2 regions of the Streptomyces araujoniae genome follow, and region 1 is predicted to be linked to the other one. Evidence: predicted binding sites of a transcription regulator. Region 1 holds the regulator's gene; the other holds the start of a gene.
The links. Region 1 encodes HspR, which represses chaperone genes until heat shock. Its sites were predicted from a motif close to TTGAGNNNNNNNNNCTCAA; they were not measured.
Positions count from the first base shown of each region.

Region 2: the regulator HspR is predicted to act here: its motif matches at 2,161-2,179, upstream of lon (endopeptidase La).

Region 1 covers NZ_CP194070.1:3,623,883-3,628,294, forward strand. The annotation lists gene ACQ9ZG_RS15365 (hypothetical protein) at 33-878, shown strand; gene ACQ9ZG_RS15370 (helix-turn-helix transcriptional regulator) at 1,051-2,040, shown strand; gene ACQ9ZG_RS15375 (heat shock protein transcriptional repressor HspR) at 2,189-2,644, opposite strand; gene dnaJ (molecular chaperone DnaJ) at 2,646-3,836, opposite strand; gene grpE (nucleotide exchange factor GrpE) at 3,933-4,412, opposite strand, start outside.
Region 2 covers NZ_CP194070.1:5,456,161-5,460,572, forward strand. The annotation lists gene ACQ9ZG_RS23665 (HAMP domain-containing sensor histidine kinase) at 1-213, opposite strand, end outside; gene ACQ9ZG_RS23670 (response regulator transcription factor) at 210-947, opposite strand; gene ACQ9ZG_RS23675 (spermidine synthase family protein) at 1,194-1,910, opposite strand; gene lon (endopeptidase La) at 2,202-4,412, shown strand, end outside.

The DNA.
Region 1 (4,412 bases):
CCCGCGCGGATGCCGACCCGGCCCCTTGCCTGATGGACTTCGCCCTGCTCCACCCCGACCCCGACGACGCCGGCTGGCTGCGCCCGGTTTCGCCTTCCGCCGCACTCGCCCAGCGGCTCCACCCCATCGAGCGGGAGATACAGGAGCGAAGGCGACATTCCGTGGAGCTCGTCGACTCCTTCGAGCCCTTCATGGACATCAGCGCCCAGGACCCGCCGACGACGCACGCCATCACCGTGCTGGAGGGCAGCACCCGCATCAACGCGGCCATCGACGTGGCCACCGCGGAGTGCCGCACCGAAGTCCTGACCGTGCAGCCCGGCGGCGGCCGGAGCGAGGACATCCTCAGCAAAGGCCTCGAACGGGGCAAGGCCGTGGTGGACCGCGGCGTCAGCATCCGCACCCTCTACCAGCACACCGTCCGCCACCACCAGGGAACGTTCGCCTACGCCGAGCGCCTGGCCAGCGGCGTCGAGATCCGCACGCTCGAGGAACTGGTCGAGCGCATGCTCATCTTCGACCAGACCGTCGCCTTCATCCCCGCGAAGGACGACCGGACCGCGGCTCTGGAACTGCGCCACCCGGGGCTCATCTCCTACCTCACCAGAGTCTTCGAGCAGCTCTGGCAGCGCGCCACGCCCCTCCTGGAGGAGATCCGGTACGACCCCACGCCCGCGGGCATCAGCGGCGTGCAGAGGTCCATCGCGCAACTCCTGGTGGAGGGGCACGTGGACGACTCCATAGCGCGCCGGCTGGGCATGAACGTACGGACCTGCCGGGCGCACATCGCCAAGCTCAACGCGACCCTGGGCAGCAACAGCCGGGCACAGCTCGGCTATCTGATCGCGCTGTCAGGAATCCTGGATTCGGACTCCTGACAGCGCCCCCCGTGTGCGAACCCGGGCGCGACCGCACAACGGGGGAGAAGGCAGCCGACGCCCGGGCCCTGCCGAGGGAGTTCCCGGCTTCCTCGACACCCCCACACTCCCCTCACAACTACGCTGGCACTACCGTCATCTTGTTGCACTGCACAAAGCAGGGGGATCCCAAATGGGCAGCAGTGAAGGCAGATTAGGACATAGCCCGCACCGGAACGACGTACTGTGCGATGCGGCGCTCCGCCTCTACGAGCGGTCCCTGCGCACCGGACGGATAGCGCGCGCCGAACTCACCGACGCTCCCTGCCTCACCGAACTGCCCCTGCTCCACCCCGACCCGTGGGACGACGCGTGGATGCGGCCCGTGCCTCCCTCGGCCGCTCTGGCCCACATCCTCCAGCCGGTCTCCCGGGAGATCGACGAACGCCTGCGCCTCGCGACCGCCCTGAGCCGGTCCCTGTTCCCCCTGACCGCCGTGGCCCACGACGACCCCAACCTCGCCATCACCGTGCTGGAGGGGGGCCCGGCCATCCAGGCCTCCCTCGACGAGGCGACCGCCACCGCCACGGACGAGATCCTGACGGCCCAGCCGGGCAGCGGCCGCCCGGCCGGCAGCCTCCGGGCGGGCCTGGCCAACGCCCGCGCCGCCATCCGCCGCGGGGCCCGGATGCGCCACATCTACCAGCACCCGGCCCGGTACAGCGGCTCCATCAGGGACTACCTGGCCCAGGTCCCGGCCCAGCACCTCCAGGTGCGTACGACCGAACTGACCGTCGAGCGGCTGATCATCGTCGACCGGTCGGTCGCCTACATCCCCGGCAGCGCCGACCGCAGCACCGCCCTCCGGATCGGCCACCCCGCCCTCGTGGCGTATCTGGTCCAGGTGTACGAGGTCCTCTGGGCCCAGGCCGTGCCGCTGGCCGAGAACCACCAGGCGGCCCCGCCCGACGCCCGGGTCACCGCCGTCCAGGGCACCATCGCCCGCCTGCTCGCCGAGGGCCACGTCGACGACGTGGTGGCCCGCAAGATGGGCATCAGCGTCCGCACCTGCCGCTCCCACATCGCCAAGCTCATGCAGACCCTCGGCGCCACCAGCCGCACCCATCTGGGCGCCCTGCTCGTCCACTCCGGCATCGCCGAGGCCGGTCACGGCCGCGTGTGAGGGCTCGGGAAGCGCGTACGGCAGCGGGGCCGGGAGAGCGGATGAAAACGCTCTCCCGGCCCCGCTGTTCGCAGAAGCAGACGCGGCTGCGGCCGTCTCCGTGGTGCCGTTGCCGCAGGGGCCGGCCCCTGCCGTACGGCAGGGGCGACTACTCCCCCGCGGGCCGCTTCGGCTTCGGCCGCCACACCACCAGCGCGCCCGTCTGCTGCACGTCCTGGTACGGCACGAGGTCGCGGCGGTACGAGGCGTGCACCTGGGCCTCGCGCTGCTGCATGGCGACCGCCGCGCCGTCCACCGCCGCCGAGAGCTCGGCGACGCGCTGCTGGAGCGCGGCGACCTGGTTCTCCAGCTCGATGATGCGCTTGATGCCCGCCAGGTTGATGCCCTCGTCCTGCGACAGCTGCTGCACGGTGCGCAGCAGCTCGATGTCGCGGGCCGAGTAGCGCCGGCCGCGGCCGGCCGTACGGTCCGGGGAGACCAGGCCGAGACGGTCGTACTGGCGCAGCGTCTGCGGGTGCAGACCCGAGAGCTGGGCCGCGACCGAGATCACGTACACCGGCGATTCATCGGTCAGCTGGTACGGATTGCGTCGACGGCCGTCCATCTCAAGCTCCCTTCGCGGCCTGGAACAGTTCCGCCCGCGGGTCCTCGTCCGCGGTCGCCTTGCGGTAGGCCTCCAGTGCGTCCCGGGCCTCCGGGCCGAGGTCCGTGGGGACCGCCACCTCCACGGTGACCAGCAGGTCCCCGCGGGTGCCGTCCTTGCGGACCGCGCCCTTGCCCCGGGCGCGCATCGTACGCCCGTTCGGGGTGCCGGCGGGCAGCTTCAGGGTGACCGGGGGGCCGCCGAGGGTGGGGACCTTCACCTCGCCGCCGAGCGTCGCCTCGGGATAGGTGACGGGCACGGTGACCGTGAGGTTGTCGCCCTTGCGGCCGAAGACGGGGTGGGCCCCGACGTGGACGACCACGTACAGATCGCCGGCCGGTCCGCCGCGCTCGCCCGGTCCGCCCTTGCCGCGCAGCCGGATCCGCTGGCCGTCGGAGACGCCCGCCGGGATCCTGACCTGCATGGTGCGGGCCGACTTGGCCCGGCCGCTGCCGTGGCAGACGTCGCACGGGTCCTGGGCGATCAGGCCCCGGCCCTTGCAGTCCACGCACGGGTCGGTGAGCGAGAAGCCGCCGCCGCTGCCGCGCGAGACCTGGCCGGTGCCGACGCAGGTCGGGCAGACCCGGGGGGTGCCGTTCTTGTCGCCGGTGCCGGAACACGCCTTGCAGGGCGCCTGGCTGGACATCCGCAGCGGGACCGTGGCCCCGTCGACCGCCTCGCTGAAGCTGAGCGTCACCTCGGACTCGATGTCCTGGCCGCGCCGCGGCTGGACGCGGGTGCCCGCGCCGCCCCGGTTGAACAGCCCGCCGAAGACGTCGCCGAGACCGCCCCCGCCACCGCCGAACCCGCCGCCGGCACCGCCCTGTCCGCCCGGGCCGCCACCGCCGAAGAGGTCGCCCAGGTCGAAGTTGAAGTTGCCGCCCGCGCCGCCGGGTCCGGCGCGGAAGCCACCGTTGCCGAAGAGGGCGCGCGCCTCGTCGTACTCCTTGCGCCGCTTGGAGTCGCCGAGGACGTCGTTCGCCTCGGAGATCTCCTTGAACCGCTCCTCCGCCTTGGCGTCACCCTTGTTGGCGTCGGGGTGGAACTCGCGGGCGAGCTTGCGGTACGCCTTCTTGATCTCGGCGTCGGTGGCGTCCTTGGGAACGCCGAGGACCTTGTAGTAGTCCTTCTCGACGAAGTCCTTCGTGCTCATCGACGTCCCTCCTTCCGGACGATCGGCCGAGCGGCCGGCCCGTGGGCCGGCCGCCTGACCGGTCGGTGTGCACCCTGGTGGCCGGACGGGTTTCCGTCAGGCCTCCTCGGTGCCACCGCTCTCCTCGTCGTCTGTCTTCTCTTCCTTGGCCGCTGCGGGCGTGGCGCCCGGCTGCGGCTCGGCGACGGCCACCCGCGCGGGGCGGATCGTGCGCTCGCCGATGCGATACCCCGGCTGGAGGATCGCCACGCAGGTCGTCTCGGTGACATCCGGCGCGTAGCTGTGCATCAGGGCCTCGTGGATCGTCGGGTCGAAGGGCTCGCCCTCCTTGCCGAACTGCTGGAGGCCCAGCTTCGCGACGACGGTCTCCAGCGACTCGGCGACCGACTTGAAGCCGCCCAGCAGTTCGCCGTGCTCCCTGGCGCGGCCGACGTCGTCGAGCACGGGCAGCAGCTCGGACAGGAGGTTCGCGACGGCGATCTCCTTGACCGTGACCCGGTCCCGCTCGACCCGGCGGCGGTAGTTCTGGTACTCGGCCTGGAGCCGCTGGAGGTCACCGGTGCGCTCGCTCAGCGC
Region 2 (4,412 bases), 1.8 Mb from region 1:
CATCTCGTCCAGCGGCGCGGTCAGCCCGTGCGCCACGAACTGGGTGATCAGCAGCGTCGCGATCACCGAGAAGACGGTGATGAACTGGAACTCGGTCCGGGTCCGCAGGGCCACGATCAGCAGCCCCGTCGTGATGAACACCGAGACCACGACGAGCGTGCCCAGCTTGGCCTTGATGGAGAAGGGCCGCATCCCCGACCCTGGCCGGGTCATGGAGCCGGGGTCTCCAGGGCGTACCCCACGCCGTGCACCGTACGGATCCGCTCGGCGCCGATCTTCCGGCGCAGCGCCTTGATGTGGCTGTCGACCGTACGGGTCCCGGAGGCGTCCGCCCAGTCCCAGACCTCGGCCAGCAGCTGCTCGCGGGAGAGCACCGCGCGCGGGGTGTTGGCCAGGCAGACCAGCAGGTCGAACTCGGTCGGAGTGAGGTGGACGTCCTCGGCCCGCACCCGGACCCGGCGCTGCGCGTGGTCGATCTCCAGCTCGCCGAGGCGCAGTATCCCGCTCCTCGGGGTCACGGCGGCCAGCGCGGCGCGCTCGACCCGGCGGAGCAGGACGTGCACCCGGGCGGCCAGCTCCCGCATGGAGAACGGCTTGGTCATGTAGTCGTCGGCGCCGACCCCGAGCCCGACCAGCATGTCGGTCTCGTCGTCGCGCGCGGTCAGCATCAGCACCGGCACCGGGCGCTGCGCCTGGACCCGGCGGCAGACCTCCAGGCCGTCGAAGCCCGGGAGCATGATGTCGAGCACCATCAGATCGGGCTGCCAGGCCTCGGCGGCGTCCACGGCCGCGGGCCCGTCCAGTGCGGTCTGCACCAGAAAGCCCTCCGCCCGCAGCCGGGCGGCAATGGCGTCGACGATCGTGGCGTCGTCCTCGACCACCAGCACCCGGCGCTGGGCCCCCGGGGTGGCCGCGACGCCGTTGTGGGTGGTGTGTGTCTGTTCCATCGCCCCGCCCCTGCCCGTTCTCGTGGGGGCGAACCCCCGCGAGGCACGGTCTTCGCTCGTGGATTTCGTGGGTGATCCCTGTGTGCCGGTCAGCAGCGTAAAGGCAGCGGAGGGCTTCCGGCTACGCAGGGTGTTGTCCCGAGGGCATGTGTTCGGCCCCGGCGGGGCGGCGGATCGTCGGCCTTGTGGTGCGATGCCCGCCTCACCGCCGGACCACGCATACCGCCAGGGGGTTCCGCAGCCTCTTCAGGAACCCTTCGATGCGAGATGGACCACGTCCGGAACACCTCGGGCAACCGCCACTTCTTCGGTCCTAACCCTGGTGAACCCGGCATTCCGCAACGCCTGTTCGAACTCCGCCGACGGTTGCGCGGACCAGACCGCGAGCACTCCGCCCGAGGTCAGCCGGTCGAGACAGCGGGCCAGCCCGGTCGGGGAGTAGAGGCTCCCGTTGTCCTCCGTGACGGTCCAGTCCGGCCCGTTGTCGATGTCCAGGCAGAGCGCGTCGTAACGCTCCGTGGTGGTACGGAGGTGGTCGAGCAGATCCGTGTGCAGCACCTCGGTCCGGGGGTCGGCCAGCGCCGCCCCCGAGATCCGGTCCAGCGGCCCCCGCCGGTGCCAGTCCACGATCGCCCGCTCCCGCTCCACGACCGCGATCCGCCCCCACCGCTCCTCCTCGGCCGCCCGCACCAGCGAGAAGCCCACCCCGAGCCCGCCGATCAGTACGGAGGGGCCGGTCCGCCCGGCGGGCAGGGCGCCCAGGGCGGCGTCGATCAGCAGCCGCTCGGAGCGCCCGTCGGAGGTGTCCATCAGGAAGCAGCCGTTGGCGATGATCTCGAAGTGCTCCCCGCGCTCCCGCAGGACCACCTCGCCGAAGGGCCCTTCGCGGCGGTCCAGGGTGACGTGGGCGGGCGGAATCATGGCGCAGACGAAGGTGTCGGTGGTGTCGGTACGCGGCTCCATGGGGCCGATCTTAGGAGCGGGACAGCCGGGGCCGCGGGGCTGTTGCCCGAAGAGAGGGGCCGGAGCCTGCAGGGGGCCCGGCCGCGTTCGGGAGGGGTCGGGTCTTCGGGAGGACCCGGCGCCTTCGGGGCCCGGGGGAATAGCCGTTCCCCGGTACGCGCTCCCGAGGACAGAGGCCCCTGGCGACGGCGCGATCCACTGATCGCTGACAGCGAACACCGCGAGGGGAACATTCGGCGGCTCACAAGCATTGAGTCCACATAGCTCAACTTGCCTGCCGAAGGGGAGATCATGACTAACGAGTCCAAGGCGTTCACACCGATCGACCTGCCCGTGCTGCCGCTCGACGACGAGGTCGTCCTGCCCGGCATGGTGGTGCCGCTGGACCTGTCCGACGCCGAGGTGCGCGCCGCCGTCGAGGCCGCGCAGGCCGCCGCCCGTCCCGGTGGCGGCAAGCCCGAGGTGCTGCTCGTCCCGCGGATCGACGGGACGTACACGGGGACCGGTGTCCTCGGCACCGTCGAGCAGGTCGGACGCCTGAGCGACGGGGACCCCGGCGCGCTCATCAGGGCTCGTGACCGGGTCCGGATCGGGGCCGGGACCAGCGGTCCGGGGCGGGCGCTCTGGGTCGAGGGGACCGTGATCGACGTCGTCGTGCCCGATCCGCTGCCCGGATCCGTCGCCGAGCTGGCCAAGGAGTACAAGGCGCTCGCCACCAGCTGGCTGAAGAAGCGCGGTGCCTGGCAGGTCGTGGACCGGGTCCAGCAGATCGACGGCATCTCCGCCCTCGCCGACAACTCCGGATACTCCCCGTTCCTCTCCACCGCGCAGAAGGTCCAGCTCCTGGAGACCGTGGACCCGGTCGCGCGGCTGAAGCTCGCCATCCAGTGGCTGGGCGAGCACCTCGCCGAGCAGGATGTGGCCGAGTCCATCGCCAAGGACGTCCAGGAGGGCGTCGACAAGCAGCAGCGTGAATTCCTGCTCCGCCGCCAGCTCGACGCCGTACGCAAGGAGCTCTCCGAACTCAACGGCGACCCGGAGGACGAGTCCGACGACTACCGGGCCCGCGTCGAGGCCGCCGACCTGCCCGAGCACGTCCGCACGGCCGCGCTCAAGGAGGTCGACAAGCTGGAGCGGTCCAGCGACCAGTCGCCCGAAGGGTCCTGGATCCGCACCTGGCTGGACACCGTCCTCGAACTGCCCTGGACCGAGCGGACCGAGGACGCCTACGACATCCGCGGCGCCCAGGAGATCCTGGACGCCGAGCACGCCGGCCTGGCTGACGTGAAGGAACGCATCACCGAGTACCTCGCGGTGCGCAAGCGGCGCGCCGACCGGGGGCTGGGCGTCGTCGGCGGCCGCCGCGGCGGTGCCGTGCTCGCCCTCGTCGGGCCGCCCGGCGTCGGCAAGACCTCGCTCGGCGAGTCCGTCGCGCACGCCATGGGCCGCAAGTTCGTCCGCGTCGCGCTCGGCGGTGTCCGGGACGAGGCGGAGATCCGCGGCCACCGCCGTACGTACGTGGGCGCGCTCCCCGGCCGGATCGTGCGGGCGATCAAGGAGGCCGGTTCGATGAACCCGGTCGTCCTGCTCGACGAGATCGACAAGGTCGGCTCCGACTTCCGGGGCGACCCCGCCGCCGCCCTCCTGGAAGTCCTCGACCCGGCCCAGAACCACACCTTCCGCGACCACTACCTGGAGGTCGAACTCGACCTCAGCGACGTCGTCTTCCTGGCCACCGCCAACGTCCTCGAAGCCATCCCCGAGGCCCTGCTCGACCGCATGGAACTGGTCCGCCTCGACGGCTACACCGAGGACGAGAAGGTCGTCATCGCCCGGGACCACCTCCTCCCGCGCCAGCTGGAGCGGTCCGGCCTGGCGAAGGACGAGGTCACCCTGGAGGAGTCCGCGCTGCGCAAGCTGGCCGGGGAGTACACCCGCGAGGCGGGCGTACGGAACCTGGAGCGGGCTGTGGCCCGGCTGCTGCGCAAAGTCGCGGCCCAGCACGAACTGGGCGACCGCGAGCTGCCGTTCACGGTGACCGACGCGGATCTGCGCGGTCTGATCGGGCGCCCGCACCACGTGCCCGAGTCCGCCCAGGACCCGGCCGAGCGCCGCACCGCCGTGCCGGGCGTGGCCACCGGGCTCGCGGTGACCGGGGCGGGCGGTGACGTCCTCTTCGTCGAGGCCTCCCTCGCCGACCCGGAGACCGGGGCCTCCGGACTGACCCTGACCGGTCAGCTCGGGGACGTCATGAAGGAGTCCGCCCAGATCGCGCTGAGCTTCCTCCGCTCGCACGGCGCGGAGCTGGAGCTTCCGGTCGGTGACCTCAAGGACCGGGGCGTGCACGTCCACTTCCCGGCGGGCGCGGTCCCCAAGGACGGCCCGAGCGCGGGCATCACGCTCACGACCGCGCTGGCCTCGCTGCTCTCCGGACGGCTCGTCCGGACGGATGTGGCGATGACCGGTGAGGTCTCGCTGACCGGGCGGGTGCTGCCGATCGGC